DNA from 2 places in the Rubrivirga sp. SAORIC476 genome. Region 1 is predicted to be linked to the other one. Evidence: predicted binding sites of a transcription regulator. Region 1 holds the regulator's gene; the other holds the start of a gene.

Region 1 (9,481 bases):
CTCGGCGCCCGTACCGGCGCAGTGGTCGCAGCCGACGTACTTCCGGAGCTTGAGCTGCCGCTCGACGCCCTCGGCCACTTCCTCCAGTGTGAGCGCGAGGCGAACGCGGAGGTCGGTGCCGGGGCGGCCCTGCCCGCGTCGCTGGCCCGGCCGGCGCCCGAACACATCCTCGAAGCGGCTCTCGCCGCCGAAGATGTCGGAGAAGGCCGAGAAGATGTCCGAGATGTCGGTGAACCCGCCCTGCGGACCGCCTGCCGCGCCGCCCAGCCCGGCACGGCCGAACCGGTCGTACCGCGCGCGCTTGTCGGGATCCGACAGCACCTCATAGGCCTCGGCGGCCTCCTTGAAGCGGACCTCCGCCTCGGCGTCGCCCGGGTTGCGGTCCGGGTGCGACTCCATGGCCCGCTTGCGGTAGGCCTTCTTGATCTCGTCGGCCGTCGCCGTCCGGGCGACACCCAGGACGTCGTAGAAGTCGCGCTCGGCGGTGTCAGCGGGCATCGGGGCGGTCGGTGGGGGGGCGGGGAGCGCTACGGACGCGAGCGCGAGGGGTTGCCGCTACTCGGCGACGATGACGCGGGCGTGGCGCAGGACGCGGTCGCCGAGCCGGTAACCGGGCTGGATCTCGGCCAAGACCGTGCCGGACTCGGTGCCGTCAGGCGCGGGCTGCTGCATCATGGCCTCGTGCTCCGCCTCGTCGAACGGCTGTCCGACCGCCTCGATGGGCACCACGCCGACCTTCTTCAGCGCGTCGCCGAACTTCTGGAACACCAAGTCGATGCCCTGGCGGAGCACGTCGAAGGACCCCGAGCCGGCGTCCTGCTGGGCGGCACGCTCGGCGGCGTCGAGCGACCGGGCAAGGTCGTCGTACACGTCCAGAATGGGGACCAGGACGGCCCGGCGGCCCTGGCGGACGGCCTCCTCGCGGTCGGTCACGGACCGGCGGCGGTAGTTGTCGTACTCGGCGGTGACGCGAAGCAGGCGGTCTTCGAGGCGCTGGATCTCCTCGGCCGCCGCAGCGGCCTCGGCCGTGGCGTCAGGTGCGGTCGTCTCCTCGGAGGTGGCGTCGGGCTCGGCGACGGCTTCGTCGGAGAAGTGGGCGTCGGAAGGGGAAACGGGGCGGTCGGCCATGTGCAGAAGGAAGGACCGGGCTCGGTAAAATCGGACCCGCGGCGCCGGAGGGGAACGAAACGAGTGGGAAAAGGAGACGAGGTCTAGTCGGAGGCCTCGTCGCCGAGCAGCGAGGCGACGTACTCGACGAGGCCAACCGCGCGGCTGTAGTCCATGCGCGTCGGCCCGAGCACGGCCACCGCGCCGACGCCGTCGCCGAGGCGGTAGGGAGCGGTCACGACGGAGTACGAGGGCCCGTCGCCAGGGCGCCCGCGGCCGACCTCGCGGCCGATCAGCACGACCGCCCGGTCGGGGTCAGTGGGGTCGACGAGGCGCGGCGTCTCCAGCAGGTGGACCACCACGTCCTCGCTCTCGGCCAGCTCGACCACGTCGCGGACCCACTCGGGGCTGGAGAACTCGGGCTGGGCGACGAGGTGCTGGGCCCCTCCGATGGCGGCCCGGCGCTCGGGGGCGACCTCGCGGAAGAGCGCCTTGCCGTCGCGGAGGACCACGCGCACGATGCCCGTCCCGTCCTCCTCGGCGAGGTCACGGACGCGCTCGCGGCCGGTTCGGCGGATCTCCTCCAGCGAGTGGCCCGCGAGGCGCTCATTGAGGCGCCGCACGATGCCGTCGAGGGCGCGCTCGTCGATGACCACATCGACCTCGGCCGCGACCGTCCGCGCGAGCCCGCCGCGCAGGGCGAGCACGAACAGCACGCGGGTGGCACCGAGCGGGACGACCTCGATGCGCTCCAGCACGCCGGTCGACAGACTCGGCGTCAGCACGACGCCGAGCAGTTGACTGAGGCGGCCGAGCAGGCGGCTCGTCTCGCGGGCGACGGCCTCCAGGTCTCCGAGTCGGCGGCGGATGCTCTCTCGCAGCAACGACGCCTCGCGGTCCGAGAGCCCCGTCACGTCCATCAGCGAGTCCACGTACGTGCGGTAGCCCCGCTCGGTGGGCACGCGCCCGGCGGACGTGTGAGGGTGGCCAAGGTAGCCCGCGTCCTCCAGATCGCGCATCGTGGAGCGGACGGACGCACTCGACAGCTCCACCGCCTCGGCGAGTGCCTTCGACCCGACCGGCGAGGCCGTGTCGATGAAGTGCTGGACGACGCGACGGAGCACGTCCTCCTGGCGGGTGGTGAGCGGGTCAGAGTCGGGGAACGCCATAGCAGGTCGGTCAACGAATGTACCCGAGCGGTCGTTCGTCGGCGTGGGCTCCTGCCCGGAGGCTTCACGGAGCAGACGGCGGACGTCCGCCGTCGCACGGTGTGCGATCCGCCCCTCGTCCTCCCCCTACCGCGGCACGCCCCAGACCATGAGGCCGCCGAGGTGGGCGGTCCAGGCGACCAGCGCCGCCGCGGCGAGGGCGGGCAGCAGCACCAGCAGGCGCCCCCAGAGTGGCTCGCGCGTCCGCCTCGGCGTCGGCGCGGGTGCAGCCGCATCGGCCGCGTCCGCGGTCGGCACCCGACGTGGCAGGCGGAGCTGTGCAGCCGACACGAGCGCGAAGAGGAAGGTCGCCAGCGCGCTCATCCAGAGCGTCCACTCCGCCCCGCTCTCGTGGCGCTCCACGACCAGTTCGACCATCGGGTCGCCTTCGACGGCGTTCTTCAGATCGTGCCCCGTCTCCGCGGCCGCCCACGCGCCGAGCGTCCCCAGGAGGAACAGCACGAGCCCAGCCTGCCGCCAGACGGCGCGCCCCAGCAGCAGGTACAACCCGGCCGACGCCGCCGCGAGCAGCAGCAACACCAACGGGAAGTGCACCGCCAGCGGGTGCAGGAAGGGGATGTCGTACTGCGTGATGAGGTCCATGGCGTGGGTTAGCGAGCGAGAGCGGGTCCTACGCCCGACTCGCTACGAGGTGACATCGACCAGCGACGTGCCCGTCATCTCGGGCGGCTGGGGGACGCCCATCAGGGCGAGGATGGTGGGCGCCACGTCGCCCAACGCGCCGGGACGGATGGGGCCGTCGAAGCCGTCGCGCACGATCGCGTGCGGCACGAGCGCGGTCGTGTGGGCCGTGTGCGGCGAGCCATCCGGGTTGCGCATCTTGTCCGCGTTGCCGTGATCGGCCAGGACCTCCACCGTGTAGCCCGCCCCGCGCGCCGCCTCGACGACGACCCTGGCCGCCGCATCCACGGCCTCGACGGCGGCCACGGCGGCGTCGAACACGCCCGTGTGGCCCACCATGTCGGGGTTGGCGAAGTTGAGCACGATCAGGTCCGGCGCCTCCGTCTGGATCGCTTCGGCGACGCGCGACGCCAGCTCCGGCGCGCTCATCTCCGGCTGGAGGTCGTACGTCGCCACCTTCGGGCTCTGGGCCAGAACGCGCGACTCGCCGGGGTACTGGACCTCTCGCCCGCCGTTGAAGAAGAACGTGACGTGGGGGTACTTCTCGGTCTCGGCCGCCCGGAGTTGCGTCAGGCCTGCGTTCGAGATGACCTCGCCCAGCGTGGCCGGGAGGTTGTCCTTGTCGAACGCGACCGGCACGTCGAACTCGGCGCTGTAGCGCGTCATGGTGACGTATGCTACGTCCGGCGGCGTCCGCTCGAAGCCTGAGAAGCCGACCTCGCGGAAGGCGCGCGTGAGCTGGCGCCCGCGGTCGGAGCGGAAGTTGAAGAAGACGACCGCGTCGCCGTCCTCGATGCGCGTGCCCGCGCCGTCGCCCAGGACGCCCGGCTGGACGAACTCGTCCGTCGTGCCGTCGGCGTAGCTCGCCTCCAGAAACGCCGCCGGGTCGGCGTAGCTCTCCCCCACCCCGTCGGTCAGGAGCCGGTACGCCGTCTCCGTGCGCTCCCAGCGCTGGTCGCGGTCCATCGCGAAGTAGCGCCCGACGACGGACCCGATCACCCCGGCCCCGGCCGCTTCGGCCGCCGCCTGGAGGAGGCGGACGTACCCGGCGCCCGCCTGCGGCCCCGTGTCGCGCCCGTCCGTGAACGCGTGGATCACGACGCGATCCCCCAGCAGCCCCTCATGCGCCGCCATCTTGAGGAGCGCCGCGACGTGGTTGAGGTGGGAGTGGACACCGCCGTCGGACACGAGGCCCATCAGGTGGAGCCGCCCGCCGGTGGCCTGCGCGTGCTGGATGGCACCGAGCAGCACCGCGTTCTCGGCCAGCGAGCCTTCCTCGATGGCCTTGTCGATCCGCGTGATGTCCTGGTACACCACGCGCCCGGCGCCCAGGTTGAGGTGCCCGACCTCCGAGTTGCCCATCTGTCCCGCCGGCAACCCGACCGCCCGGCCGGACGCCTCCAGCGTCGAGGTGGGATTGGAGCCGAACAGATCGTCGAGGAACGGCGTCCTCGCTGCGGCGATGGCGGAGACCGACGGGTCCTCGGCGATGCCGTAGCCGTCGAGGATGAGAAGGAGGTGCTTGTGGGTCACGAGTTCGGAGTTCGGAGTTCGGAAAGATGGGTCCGCGCAGACAGCGCGGGAGAGGGGGCCCAGAAGTATTTGAGGCCGCGCCTCAGTCCGCAGGTCCCCCAGGCGTGATGGTCCCGTCCGGCGTGAGCGGACCGCCGTCGGTGCCGAGGAACGACGTGCAGTGCGAGCAGCGGCTGGCCTTGAAGGGCACGGCCTCCCGGCAGTAGGCGCACTTCTTGGTGTCCGGCTGATCCGGGGTGTCGGCCTCGGCCGCGCCGAACTCGTCCTGGATCTGCTCCGAGGCGCGCTTCACCGCCCGCACGAGGACGAAGACGGCCAGAGCCACGACGAGAAACGTCAGCAGGTGGGTCAGGAACGCACCGTAGTTGAGCGTCACCGCGCCCGCCGCCTGGGCGGCCTCCAGCGTCGGGTACGGCCCCGTCGCCGCGTCACCCGACTTCAACAGGAGGTAGTAGTCTGAAAAGTCGGTGCTGCCGAGGAGCAGCCCGATGGGCGGCATGATGAGGTCGTTGACGAGCGACTGGGCGACCGTCGTGAACGCCGCGCCGACGGTGAAGCCGATGGCGAGGTCGATCAGGTTGCCCCGCAACGCGAAGGACTTGAAGTCAGAAAGCAGAGACACGGTGGACGAGGGGACGAGGGGACGAGGGGACGAGGGGACGAGGGGACGAGGGGAAGGTGTGCCCACCTCGGCGCCGAGGTGGGGGGCCGCGGCCCCTTTTCATTCTCCCCTTGCCCGCGCGCGAAGCGGGCTACACCCGATAGTCCTTGACCTTCTTGGTCGTCTGGCCCGTGCGGGCGTCGAAGACGTTCATCGAGCCCGACCACGGGTCGGCGATCTGCTCGGTGCCGTGGCGGTCCACCTTCGTAGCGGGCGTGTCGAAGTAGCGCTTGGCCGTCTTCGAGTAATAGCGCCCCTGCTTCGGGTCGAGGCCCTTCAGCGGTTCGGGGAGGGCCTGGAGCGACGCGAAGTAGTCGCACAGGTCGGTGAGCGGGCACACCTCGCACTTCGGCGCGCGAGCGAGGCAGGTGTACCGCCCGTGCAGGATGAACAGGTGATGCGCCTCCGCCCACTCGTCCCTGGGGATGACCCGGTGGAGGGCCTTCTCGACCCCGTCCGGCGTCTTCTTGTCGCGCACGATGCCGATCCGGTTGGCGACGCGGAAGACGTGCGTATCGACCGCGATGGCGGCGTCTCCGAAGGCGACCGAGACCACCACGTTGGCCGTCTTCCGCCCGACGCCAGCCAGCTTGACGAGGTCGGCATGCGCGCGCGGCACCTCGCCGCCGAAGTCGTCGCGTAGCATCCGCGCCGTTTTGGCGAGCGCCGTGGCCTTGTTGTTGGGATACGTGACCGAGCGGATGAACGGAAAGATCTCGTCGGCCTCGGCCTCGGCCATCGCGCGGGCGTCCGGGTAAGCCTCGAAGAGCGCGGGGGTGACCAGGTTGACCCGCTCGTCGGTGCACTGAGCCGACAGGATGACGGCGATCAGCAGTTCGAACTCGGTCCGGTACTGGAGTTCAGTCTCCGGAGCGGGGATTGCGACGCGGAGGCGGTCGAGGACGAGGGCGGCTTTCTCCTTGCGGGTCACAGGGTCCGGGGCGGGGTTCGCTCGCCAAGCTACCCGCCTCGCGGTGTGCCCCACCGGCGCACCCGCTCGACCACGGGCGACGCCACATCGACCCGCACGCGGGCGCCACGTCCCGCGAAAGCGGACGGCGGAGAACGGGGACATGCCCCAGGCTACGGCCCGGACTCAGCCGTCGGGTAGTTTGGCGCCATGATGCGCGTGCTCCTCCTGCTGCTGACCGTCGCCCTCGGCCTCCTCGCCTCGGCCCAAGACCCGACCGCGCCGACCACAGGCCCCGTCGACACCCTCCAGCCGTTCACCGAGCCCCCCGTGGGGCTGTCCGACTCGGCGCGCGTGTCCCTCCTCACCATGCTGCCCGGCGACGAGGTCTACAGCCTCTTCGGCCACAGCGCCATCCGCATCCGCGACGACGCAGCGGGGATGGACCGGACGTACAACTTCGGGACGTTCTCCTTCGACCAGCCGTTCTTCGTGGTCCGCTTCCTGCGCGGGTCGCTGGATTACATGCTCGACACGGCGCCGTTCGAGTTGGAGTTGGACAAGTACGCCTACCTGCAGCGGCCCATCATCGAGCAGACCCTCGACCTGGACCCCGAGACCGTTCGCACCTTCTACGACCGGCTGGAGCGCAACGCACTCCCCGAGAACCGCGCCTACCGGTACGACTTCTTCTGGGACAACTGCTCGACGCGCCTTCTGGATGGCATCGACTCGGCCCTGGTGGCGTCGGGGCGGCCGGGGCTGGCCCTGCCGCCGGTCGAGGCCCCACGGACGTACCGGCAGTTGCTCGCGCCCTACCTCGTGGGCCAGCGCGCCGTCGAAACGGGGCTCAACCTCGCGCTGGGTGCGCCGGGCGACCGCGACGCCACGGCGCGTGAGGAGGGCTTCCTGCCCATCGAACTGGCGGATCAGTTGGACCGGGCGACGGTCGGCGGGCGCCCGCTGGTGGCGTCGCGCGACACGCTGTTCTGGATCGAGGGCGCCGGGATGCCCGCGCCCGCGCCGAGGTGGCCGCTCTGGGCGACGATCGCGCTCGCCGTCGTCGGCATCGGGCTGACGGCGCTGCGCCGCCCCCTCACCCGCCTCGGCCGGCTGGCGGACGCTGCGCTGTTCGGGGTCGTCGGCGGGATGGGCGTAATCCTGTTCCTGCTCTGGGTCGCGACGACGCACGACGTGATGGGGCCGAACTGGAACCTAATCTGGGCGTGGCCGACGCATCTCGCGCTGGCCGTCGCCATCGGACGGGACCGCGTCGGGCCGCGGTGGCGGGCGTACCTCTGGGCGACGGCCGGAATCACGGGACTCGCCGTGCTCGCCTGGGCGGTGTTGCCCCAACGCCTGCCGCTGGAGGTCCTCCCGGTGGCCGTCCTGCTGGCGGTCCGCGCCGCCGCCCGGGCACGGGGGAACCCCTGAACCGCACCTGGGGGCGGACTTCCCCAGCCGTCGTGGCGTTGTCCCTCCATGCACGCACTCCTGTACCGCTCCCGCGCCCGCCCTGGCCTCCTCGCCGGAGACCTCAACGCCATCATCGAGACGGCAGAATCCAGGAACCGCGCCCTCGACATCACCGGGATTCTGCTGTACGGCCAGCTGGCCATCGTCGCAGGTGCGCCCGGTGAGTTCGTCCAGTGGATCGAAGGGCCCGAGGACGCGGTCGAGGCCCTGTACGCAGACATCCGGACCGATGCCCGCCACTTCGACCCCGACGTGATCGCGCGTGGACCGGTCGCCGACATCGCTGCGGGATCGGGGTGCCGCGTCTCCGGTGGCCGTCTCTTCCCGGCCTGGTCCATGCGGCTCGTCCGGCTCTCCGAACTTCCCGCGACGCCCCAGGGCTTCCTGTCATTCGTCCGCGACATGGAGCACCGACTGGAGGCGGCGTAGCGCCTCGTCGCCCTGCGTCAGTACCGCGTACGGGATTTGAACCCGTGTGACCACCGTGAAAGGGTGGCATCCTAGACCCCTAGATGAACGCGGCAGGGTCCCCTCTAGGGGGAAGGGTGGCTGACGGGGTTTGAACCCGCGACCTTCCGGACCACAACCGGACGCTCTAACCAACTGAGCTACAGCCACCATGTCTCGTGCGAGGCACGGTCGCCCAATCTACACGTGACGCGGCCGGGCGCTCCGCGGGGCGCGTTGAAAATCCGAGAAGCGCGGCCGGTCAGCTCGCCGTCGCGTCCGTCGGCATCGTCCCGGCGATGGCCTCGTGCAGGTCGTCCGGGCGGACGTGACGGCGGACGGCCTCGGTGACGGCCTCGGGGGTGAGGGCGTGGATGAGCTCGGGGTAGCGGTCAAGGTAGCCCACGTCGAAGCCGCGCTCGGCGTTGACGAGCAGGCGGGCCGCGACTCCGGAGGTCGTCGCCATGCCGACGACGTGCGTCCCGGCCAGCGTGGTCCGGACCGCCGCCAGCGTGGCCTCCGAGACCCCCTCCTCGACGAAGGCGTCCACCTCGGCGCGCGTGGCAGCGATGCCACGGAGGACGTTCTCCTGGCTCAGCGTCACGCTCACCCGCAGGTGCGCGTCGTGGCGGACGCTCGCGCTGCCCAGCGACGCGCCGATGCCGTACGTGAGGCCCTGCTCGTCGCGGACGGTCTGCATGAGGCGGCTCGAAAAGTTGCCGCCGAGGGCGAAGATGCCCGCGTAGGTCGCCAGGAAGTCGGGGTCGTCGCGCCGGAGGGCGACGGCGTGGCCGAGGCGGACGTCGAGGTTGCGGCGGTCGGCCATCTCCACGACCGTGCGCCCGGGCGCCTCGGGGCTCGCCTGGGTGTCGAACACGGGCGTCCGGCCGTGGGGCGCCCAGTCGCCGAAGGCGGCCGACACGGCGCTCTCCACCGCGGACGCGTCCACGTCGCCCGCGAAGGTGATCGTCAGGTCGTCGGAGCCGACGTGGGCGGCGTGGTGATCGCGGACGACATCCGGCGTGAGGGCTTCCAGGGCCGCGATCTCCTCGGCCGGGACGAGGGCGTAGTTGGGATGGGCCGGCCCGTAGAGGCGCCGCGAGAGCGCCCCCGACGCCTGCCCGCCGGTCGACTCCAGGGAGCGCCGCACCCCGGCGACGGCGCGCACGAGCGCCTTCTCGACTTCGTCCGGGTCGAAGGCCGGCTCGCGGAGTTGCTCGGCTGCGAGCGCGATCACGTCGGCGAGGTCGGCGCGGAGGGCGCGGCCCGAGAAGCCCATCCGCAGGCCGTCGGCGTAGAACGAGATCTGGGCGCCGCGGTCGTCGAGGGCCTCGGCGAGTGCGAAGCGGTCGCGGTGGGCGGTCCCCTTGTCGAGCAGGTTCGCGATGACCGACAGGACGATGTCGTCGTCGGCGCCGAGGTCCGGGGCGGACTCGAACGACCCGCGGAAGCTGACCACGTCGGGGACGCCGACGGGCAGCATCAGCAACCGGGCCG
Region 2 (9,481 bases), on a different contig from region 1:
GAGGATCTCGGGACCTACGCCTCCGACGACCTGCTGCCCTACCACATCGAGAAAATCCTCGACCTGCCGTTCATCGACCCCGCCGTCATCGCCGCGGCCGACTTCGAGGTGGTCGTGGACGGCATCAACTCGGTCGGCGCGTTCGCCATCCCAGCCATGCTGCGGGCGCTCGGGGTGGACGACGTCGAGGTCCTCAACGCGGACGTGACCGGCCTCTTCGCCCATAACCCGGAGCCACTGCCGGCCCACATCACGGGCATCACGTCACGCGTGGCGGAGTCGGGCGCCGACCTCGGCATCGTCGTGGACCCGGACGCCGACCGGCTCGCGTTCGTCGAGGACGGCGGGCGCTTCTTCGGGGAGGAACTGACGCAGGTCATCGCGGCCGACTTCGTCCTAGGCAAGACGCCCGGGGCGGTCGGGACCAACCTGTCGTCCAGTCGGGCCATCGAGGACGTCGCGGCGAAGCACGGGCAGACGGTCGTGCGCTCGGCCGTGGGCGAAATCCACGTCGTACGCGCCATGCAGAAGGCCGACGCCGTCATCGGCGGCGAGGGCAACGGAGGCGTCATCCTCCCCGCGCTCCACTACGGCCGCGACGCGCTGGTGGGCGTCGCCATCGTGCTCCAGCACCTCGCCGAGACGGGCCGCTCGCTGAGCGAGATCCGCGACTCGTACCCGGCCTACGCCATCGCCAAGCACAAGGTCACCCTCACCGAGGACCTCGACGCGGACGCGTTGCTCGCCACGCTCGCCGCTCGCTACGAGGGCCGCGTCTCGACGGTCGACGGCGTCAAGGTGGACCTCGACGAGGGCTGGGCGCACGTCCGCAAGTCCAACACCGAGCCCATCCTCCGCGTCTACACCGAGGCAGGGACGCCCGAGGCGGCCGACGCGCTGGCGGAGCGCTTCAAGCGCGAGTTGCTGGCGGGCTGAGTTCGGCCTCGACCATCGCCCCGGCCGTGCCGTCCGGATTCCACGTCCGCTCGGCGACGCGGATCAGGCCGCTCTGGTTGATCACCAGGGCGGTGGAGACGCGGGTCCCATACCCCTCCGTGACGATGCGGACAGGTGAGAGGACGCGCTCCAACTCGATCCCGACGCCCGTGTCGGGCAGTCGCTCGTCCGGGGCCACGTCCCGATTGTCGAGCAGGGCGAACAGGTCGTCGAACCGCACCGGGTCCGACAGGATCGCCTTCCGGAGCCCGGATCGTGCGCGACTGACCTTTGGCCACGGCGTGTCGAGGATGTCGTTGGAGAGCCCGTACACCCCCTGTTCGAGGCGCCAGATGCGGTCGGCGTGGGTCGAGACCACGCGCGCCGTCGCGCCCTGGCCGACGACGAGGTTGAAGCCGTCGTACTGCTCCCGCGAGGCATAGACCGCCTCGGCGAACCCCTGGGGTGAGTCGTCCGCCCGGAGAAAGTCGGTGACGAGGTGGCCGCGGGAGCGCGTCGCCGGGCGCGGGTGGCGCGGGTCGCGGACGTTGGTGAGCGCCGCCCAGCGGCCGTCGTCGCGGACGCCCAGCCACGTGCCCCCCGCGGCCAGGTCCCGTCCGGCCACCACACCCGGCACGTCGTCCCACGCCGCGAGCGGAGCGGCCGGCCGAGCGAACGCCTCGTCGCGGTTCGCCGCCAGCACCAGCGCGTGGCGGGGATGCGCGTCGAGGGCGAAGGCGATGAGACACATCAGGCCGAGACGGAAGCGACGGGCTCGCGAGCGGGCGTCGACAGCACTTCAGAGGCCCACACCACCATCCCGATCCAGATCAGGTCCGTCATCAAGAGGTGGACGATCTGCAACCAGATCGGCGCCAGCAGCGCCACGTTCAGCGCGCCGAGCGCCATCTGGACGAGGAACGCGCCGACGAGGCTCATACCGAGCGTCTTCGTCCGGCCGTCCGTCCGCGTGGCCGCCACGGCGACGCTCAGCACGCCGAGCGTGAGGAAGGCCATCGTCGGGTGGAAGACTCGGGCTCCCAGCAGAGCGGCCACGATGGGGTCGGTGGCCGGGTCAAGGCCTCCGCCGAGCACGAGGGTGTCGCCGAGCGCCGTCACCGCGCCCCCCGCGCCGAGCACCAGGGTCGCGAGGAGCGTCGCGCCGACCCAGCCCACCTCGGCGCGCAGGCCGAGGCGGGGCGGGGCGAAGCCCTCGGACCACCACGCGGTGAGGGTGAGCGCACCCATCAGCAGGAACGTGTTTGTGAGATGCGCCGCCATCCAGATCGCTCGCCCGATGGACGGGTTGTAGGCGACGTACTCAAACAGAACCAGCGCCGCGCCGATGGCGCCCTCCAGCACCATGAACACGAGGCTGGCGACGGCCGCCTTCCGCACGGGCGAGCCATTCGCCGTGCCTCGGAAGGCCACCACGACGAGGCCGATGACCGCGAAACCCGCCAGCGCGCTCGTGATCCGGTGCCCGAACTCGATGATCGTGTTGAGCGTCGGGGCCGTCGGCACCACCTCGCCGTTGCACAGCGGCCAGTGGTCGCCACAGCCTGCGCCGGAGCCGGACGCGCGGACGAAGGCGCCCCAGAGCACCACCAGCACGGTGTAGCCGAGCACGCCCCAGGCGACGCGCGACACGGTTCGGGGGGAGAAGGTCAGCACAGAACCTGGGTGACGTAGACGCGGTCGTCGGCGTCGGGGGCGACCCCGATGCCGTGTTGGGTCGAGAGGGGATCGAGCAGGTTTCGACGGTGGCCTGGGCTGTCCAGCCACCCCTGGACCGTCCGCGCCGCCAGGTCCTCGTCGCTGAACCAGTCGACCGTCCGGACGGCCGTCGGGCCCGCGCCGCGGGTCTGGATGCGGGCGTACCGGGTGGTCTGGTACAGGTTCTCCGACACACCGACGCGCTCGGTCCGGGCGTCAACCTCGATGCGGCAGTCGATGCCGGCCGCCCGTGCGCGGTCCTGAGGTGTGCGCCCTTCGGGCGTGTCGTGAGCGAAGTAGCCTCGTCTCGCCATGTCGGCGCTGTGAGAGCGGGCGACCGTGGCGAGTGCGTCCGACCACTGGAGCGGATCGGGGCCGCTCCGGCGTCGCGCCGCGTTGGTCTCCGTGTGGATCCGTCGTGGAAGATCCGCGAGGTCGGGCGCCTCGGCCGTCTCCTGGGTGGGCTCCGGGCCCGGTTCAGGCGCAGGGGACACGGGAGACGTGCAGCCCGCGAGAGTCAGCAGGAGTAGCCAGACGCGCATGGCCCGCAAACGCCGCGGCGGGAGCCACGGTTGGACCCTCCGACCAGAGTTCACACGACCGCGGTCACCCGCCCGGTGGCGCGTCGCGGGACGTCGGCAGGCACAGCAGGGCGTCGATTCGCTCGGCGGTCGCAGGCTCCATCGAGACGACGTAGGGCCCGTACGCGAGTCCGTCCTCGATGCCGCTCGACACGAACAGGTCCAGCGCCTCACCCTCGACGGGGTCCACGGTCACGCAGGCGGGGCGCTGGCCGGCCTCGCCCGTCGACTGGCCCAGTCGCTTGTCGCCCGAGGCGAGGACGATGAAGGGGTCGTAGGCCTCGGCGGTGACGGTCAGCAGGACGGCAGGGCCCGCGGGCAGACGGAGGCGGTGGTCGTCGACCACGTAGCCGTCCGCAGTCGTCTGGTCGCCCTCGGCGAGCGCGCCGCGGATCTCGTCGCCGGGGGCGAAGGTGGGCGCGCAACCGGTGGCCGCAATCAGGAGGAGCAGAGGGAGGTATCGCATGCCACAAGGAACGACACGCGCGACCGCCGCGGGTCTCTTTCGGTGGAACTCGCCGGTGTCCTACCTCTCCTTCCTCTCCCTGTCGCCTGTCTGCCCCCGCGCGGATGGGCCGGCTTTTGCGGAGAGCCGCCTGTCCTGCAGTGTCCGGCCGTCGCTGCTCGGGCGCCATACCGCCCAGGCGGTGCCCGAGATGGCCAGGGCCCCCGCTGATCGCGCCGGGCACGCAGTCCCTGATGCTGGGCGGAAGCAAAAAAAGGCGGCCCTCCGAAGAGAGCCGCCCCTGGCGGTGTCCGCCTCGGCGCCGGAGCGACCGAGGCGGGAGGAGCCGATGTGAGCTTAGAAGCCCATGCCACCGCCCATGCCGCCCATGTCGCCACCGGCCGGCATCGCCGGGGCGTCCTCCGGCTTGTCGACGATGACCGACTGGGTCGTGAGCAGGAGGCCGGCGACCGAGGCCGCGTTCTCCAGGGCCGTGCGCGTCACCTTGGTCGGGTCCACGACGCCCATCGCGAGCAGGTTGCCGTACTCCTCGGTGCGGGCGTTGAAGCCGTAGTCGGCCTCCCCATCCTTCACCTTCTGGACGACCACCGAGCCCTCGAGGCCAGCGTTGTTCACGATCTGGCGGAGCGGCTCCTCGAGCGCGCGGCGCACGATCCGGACACCGATCTGCTGGTCCTCGTTCTCGACCTCGAAGTTATCGAGTGCGGACAGGGCGCGAACGAGCGCGACGCCGCCACCGGGGACGATGCCCTCCTCGACCGCCGCGCGGGTGGCGTGGAGCGCGTCCTCGACGCGGGCCTTCTTCTCCTTCATCTCAGGCTCCGTGGCCGCGCCGATCTTGAGAACGGCGACGCCGCCGGACAGCTTGGCGAGGCGCTCCTGGAGCTTCTCACGGTCGTAGTCCGAGGTCGTGTTCTCGATCTGGCTGCGGATCTGGCCGATGCGGGCCTTGATGTCGTCCTCCGAACCGGCACCGTCCACGAGGGTCGTGTTGTCCTTCGTGATGACGACGCGGTTGACCTGGCCGAGCGAGTCCAGCGTCGCGTTCTCGAGCTTGTAGCCCATCTCCTCGGAGAGGAGCGTGCCGCCCGTGAGCGTGGCGATGTCGCCCAGCATGGCCTTGCGGCGGTCACCGAAGCCGGGCGCCTTGACGGCCGCGACGCGAAGCGTGCCGCGGAGCTTGTTGACGACCAGCGTGGCGAGCGCCTCGCCGTCGATGTCCTCCGCGACGATCAGGAGCGGCTTGCCCGACTGGGCGACCTTCTCCAGGACCGGCATGAGGTCCTTCATCGCCGAGATCTTCTTGTCGTGGATCAGGACGATCGCGTCCTCCAGCACCACCTCCATCGCGTCCGGGTCGGTCACGAAGTAGGGGGAGAGGTAGCCGCGGTCGAACTGCATGCCCTCGACCGTGTCGAGCGACGTGTCGGTGCCCTTGGCCTCGTCCACCGTGATGACGCCGTCCTTGCCGACCTTCTCCATCGCCTCGGCGATGAGGTCGCCGATCTCGGAGTCGTTGTTGGCCGAGATGGAGCCGACGGAGGCGATCTCCTCCTTGCCGCCGACCTCGCGCGAGAGGGTCTTCAGCTCCGCGACGACCTGGATGACGGCCTTGTCGATGCCGCGCTTGAGGTCCATCGGGTTGGCGCCCGAGTTGACCGAGCGCAGGCCCTGCGTCATGATCGCCTGGGCGAGCACGGTGGCCGTCGTGGTGCCGTCACCGGCGACGTCGGACGTCTTGGAGGCGACCTCCTTGACCATCTGCGCGCCGACGTTGGCGATCCGGTCCTCGAGCTCGATCTCCTTGGCGACAGTGACGCCGTCCTTGGTGACGGTCGGGGCGCCGAACTTCTTCTCGATGATGACGTTGCGGCCCTTCGGGCCGAGGGTCACCTTGACGGCGTTGGCGAGCGCGTCGACGCCCTCCTTGAGCTGGTTGCGGGCGTCCGCGTCGAACGTGATTTGCTTGGACATGTTTTTAGAGTAGGTACTGGGTTCGTGGTGACTGGGGACGGGGAGAGACGAGGCCGGGCGTACCCGATACCTCGTACCCCGTGCCGATTAGCTGTTGACGATCCCGAGGATGTCGGACTCGCGCATGATGAGGACATCCTCACCATCGAGCTGGATCTCGGTGCCGGCGTACTTGCCGTAGAGCACCGTGTCCTCCTCGGAGACGGTCATGTCGACCTTGGTCCCGTTCTCGACCTTGCCGGGGCCGACGGCGAGCACGGTGCCGCGCTGCGGCTTCTCCTTGGCGGTATCGGGGATGTAGAGGCCGCTGGCGGTCTGGGTCTCGGCGGCCTGGGGCTTGACGACGACGCGGTCGCCGAGCGGCTTGATGGATGCTGCCATGGGTGCAGTAGGTTGAAGGAAAGGGGAGGCGGCGGGGCCGCGGAACAGGTGCGTTTGGCACTCTCCCCGCGAGAGTGCTAGCGGTCTAACAGCGCCTGTCCTCCCCGGGTCCCTGCCGGATGATTAAGACGAGGTCAAGGCGGGGGCGCACCTCGGGGGAACCGCGGGCCGTAGGTTTCCGCCATGATTCGCCCTGGCACGCTCACCGTTGGCTGGGCCGTCGCGCTCAGCGCGGTCGGCGCACTCGCGGTACTCGCCGTGATCCCGCCCGCCCTCGGCGGAGACGCGGGCGCGATGCTTCACCATGCCTTCGCGGCCGTCTGCCACCAGATGCCGGAGCGGTCGCTCCACCTCCACGGCGGCCCCATCGCCCTCTGTCACCGGTGCTCGGGCATCCTCGTCGGACTGCTCGTGGGTCTGGCGGCCCTGCCCGGCCTCGGTGTGTCGGCGGCCCGAGGCATCGCCCGAGGCGCGCAGATCCAGTGGCTCGTGCTCGCGGCGCTCCCGACGGCTGCCGACTGGGCCGTCGGCGCCCTCGGGATCTGGGCCAACACCCCTGCCTCGCGACTTCTCACGGGCGCCCTGTTCGGCCTCGTCGCCGGCGCCATTCTGGGCGCCAACCTGCTCGCCCCCACCCGAGCGGTCCCGGTCTCACACCCCACCCCATCCTGATGCCCAGCAAGAGTTCCTCCATCCTCCTCGGCGTCGCCGTTTACGCGGTGTTCAGCCTCATCATCGGCTTCATCGCGGTCAACGGAGGTCAGGCGGCCCAGTACCTCGTGTCCGCGCTCTGCTGCCTCGCGGCTCTCCTCGGCCCTGCGCTGACGGTCTGGCATTACACCTCGACGAACGCGATCACGGTGCCCGCGGGGACGGGCGCTGGGCTCGGCGCCATCACGATCCTCGGCGGCGGGCTCGTGAACTACGTGATCAGTCGGGTGCTGCAGATGCTCGACGTGTACCCGACCGACGCCGAGATGGCCGAGCGGTCGCGCGACCAACTCATCGCCCAGGGCCTGGAGCCCGAGGCCATCGAGTCGGCCATGACGATGACCGAGATGATGCAGGGGCCGATCGGGGTGGCGGCGACCCTGGTGGTGCTGGCCGTCGTCGGCGCCCTCGCGGGAGCCGTCGCGGCGTCGGTCTTCAAGAAGGGGCCGGTGAGCGACTTCGGCTCGGCCTAGTCGGTCGTCCAGGTGATGCGGTCCCCCGGGACGAGCCCGATGCGCCGGGTGACACCCGCGGGGACCTCCACCACGAACTGGGCGGCGCCCTCGGACAGGACGTTGTCCAGCGAGTACGGGACGGTGTTCTCGACCGTGTTCAGCAGCGTCGAGTCGGCGGCGTAGAACTGGATGTCGAGCGGGCGGGGCGTGTTGGCCATGTAGAAGGCCTGCGGCTCGGCGCGCGGGAAGACGAACAGCATCCCGGTGTCGCCGGGGATGACGCTGCGCTGCATCAGGCCGCGAGCGCGCGACGAGTCGTCGTCCGCGATCTCGATGTCGATGGTCCGCAGCGTGTCGGCGCCGCGGACGAAGCTGAGCGAGCCGTCGATGCGGAACGGAATGGACGCCTCCGCCGACGGAGACGAGGCCGGGGCGGGAGCGGACTCTTTGCAGCCGACAGCGAGGACGGCGAGGGCGAGGACGAAAGCGGCGCGCATGGTCGAAGCGGGGGGATGCGGAAAGCTACCCTACGAGCTTCAGCGCGACGGCGTCGGCCACGGCGGCACCGTCGAGCGTCAGCCGAACCCGCCGCGGGGAGACCTCGACCAGGCCGGCGCCTTCGAGCGCCGCCAGTTCGGCGCGCTTGTCGGTCAGCAGGTCGATGCCGTAGTCCATCGCCAGCCGGTCCACGTCCAGGCCGTCGACGAGGCGCCGAAGGCCGAGCAGGATCGCCTCGTCCGCCAACTCGTCCGGGCCGATCTGCTCGCGCCAGTCGACGGGCGTCTCGCCCGCGAGCAGCAGCCCCTGCCAGCGCCCGAGGTGGGCCACGTCGGCCCAGCGCCAGCCGCGGCTGCGCGTCTCCCGCCAGAACGAGTGCGCGCTCGGCCCGAGCCCGATCATCGTCTCGTGCGTCCAGTAGCCCTCGTTGTGGCGGCTCCGGTGCCCCGGTCGCGCGAAGGACGACACCTCGTAGTGTTCGAAGCCCGCCTCGGCGAGGTAGCGGTGCGTGAACTCGTAGCGCTCACGCAGCAGCTCGTCGCCCTCGGGCACCACACGGCCGAGCGCGACCAGCTTGTGGAGCGGCGTTCTCTCCTCGACCGTCAGGCTGTACGTCGAGATGTGGGTGGCGCCCAGGCGGATCGCCTTCTGGAGGTTGGCCCCCCAGTGCTCGAACGGCTGGTCGGGGATGCCGAAGATGAGGTCGATCGACACGTCCCCGATGGTGGCGACGGCGGCCTCGGCACCCGCCTCGGCCTGGGCGGCGTCGTGGGCCCGGTTCATGAACGCGAGGTCGTCGTCGAAGAACGACTGGACGCCGAGCGAGAGGCGCGTCACGCCGAGGTCGCGGGCGGCACGGAGCCACGCGGCGCCGTCGGGTCCGGAGAGGTCCTCCGGGTTGGCCTCGACCGTCACCTCCTCCAGTGCCGCTGTGTCGAAGTGGTCGTGGGCGGCCTGGATCACGTCCGCCAGGGCGTCGGGCGAGAGGAGAGAAGGAGTCCCCCCGCCCAGGTACAGGGTGCGCAAAGGGGCCGTGGCACGGTATTCCTGGCCCATTCGCTCCGCCTCGGCGCGCAGCGCGCGGACGTAGCTGCCCTCGTCGCGGCGGGTCGTGGTGAAGTAGAAGTCGCAGTAGACGCAGCGCTGCGTGCAGAACGGGACGTGGACGTAGAGGCCAGCCAAGGGGAGAGGGTATTCTGAGCGTCCCCAACCCCCGACGGCCGACATGGGTGCCCTCTCCGACCGCATCATCGCCAAAGCCGAACGCCAGACCGGCTGCGAGATGCCCTACCTCCACACCCTGGCCGACACGTCCGGCGCGGCGTTCGCCCGCTGGATGCTGGCCATGCCGGCGACCACATACCGCGACAAGGCGTCGCTCGACGCGTGGCACCTCGCCCGCCTCGGCGCGACGCTCGCCCAGGACTGTGGGACCTGCGTTCAGGTGGTCGTCAGCATGGCGCGGAAGGAGGGACTCGCAGCGAGCACCTTGCAACTCGCGCTCGACGACCCCGCTCAGCTCCACGACGACGCCCAGGCCGCCTTCGCGTTTGGCCAGGCTGTCGCCTCCCAGGCCCCGGACGTGGCGGACCACGTGGCGCGGATGGAGGCGCTCTTCGGCCACGACGTCCACGTCGAGCTGGCGATGGCGGTCGCGACGTGTCTGATGTTTCCGGTCATCAAGCGGGGGCTGGGGCAGTCGCTGTCGTGCTCCATGGTGACCGTCCACATGGACTGAGGACGGGAGGTCGGGCGCGGCGCCC

Evidence for each region. The regulator HrcA, encoded in region 1, represses chaperone genes, less so after heat shock. The targets are predictions, from matches to a motif close to TNTTAGCACTCNCNNNNNGNGAGTGCTAANA.
Region 2: the regulator HrcA is predicted to act here: its motif matches at 6,107-6,137, upstream of groES (co-chaperone GroES).

The regions. Positions count from the first base shown of each region.
Region 1 covers NZ_MVOI01000003.1:388,127-397,607, forward strand. Annotated here, with positions in the region: gene dnaJ (molecular chaperone DnaJ) at 1-498, opposite strand, end outside; gene B1759_RS03505 (nucleotide exchange factor GrpE) at 556-1,128, opposite strand; gene hrcA (heat-inducible transcriptional repressor HrcA) at 1,212-2,276, opposite strand; gene B1759_RS03515 (DUF2231 domain-containing protein) at 2,403-2,918, opposite strand; gene gpmI (2,3-bisphosphoglycerate-independent phosphoglycerate mutase) at 2,961-4,490, opposite strand; gene mscL (large conductance mechanosensitive channel protein MscL) at 4,573-5,112, opposite strand; gene nth (endonuclease III) at 5,243-6,082, opposite strand; gene B1759_RS03535 (DUF4105 domain-containing protein) at 6,272-7,495, shown strand; gene B1759_RS03540 (BLUF domain-containing protein) at 7,544-7,966, shown strand; tRNA gene B1759_RS03545 (tRNA-Glu) at 7,988-8,060, opposite strand; tRNA gene B1759_RS03550 (tRNA-His) at 8,082-8,155, opposite strand; gene B1759_RS03555 (pitrilysin family protein) at 8,247-9,481, opposite strand, start outside.
Region 2 covers NZ_MVOI01000002.1:88,970-98,450, reverse strand. Annotated here, with positions in the region: gene glmM (phosphoglucosamine mutase) at 1-936, shown strand, start outside; gene B1759_RS00500 (NRDE family protein) at 911-1,687, opposite strand; gene B1759_RS00495 (COX15/CtaA family protein) at 1,687-2,610, opposite strand; gene B1759_RS00490 (CAP domain-containing protein) at 2,604-3,194, opposite strand; gene B1759_RS00485 (hypothetical protein) at 3,259-3,699, opposite strand; gene groL (chaperonin GroEL) at 4,036-5,673, opposite strand; gene groES (co-chaperone GroES) at 5,761-6,054, opposite strand; gene B1759_RS00470 (DUF2085 domain-containing protein) at 6,238-6,726, shown strand; gene B1759_RS00465 (hypothetical protein) at 6,726-7,238, shown strand; gene B1759_RS00460 (DUF192 domain-containing protein) at 7,235-7,717, opposite strand; gene hemW (radical SAM family heme chaperone HemW) at 7,743-8,900, opposite strand; gene B1759_RS00450 (hypothetical protein) at 8,944-9,456, shown strand.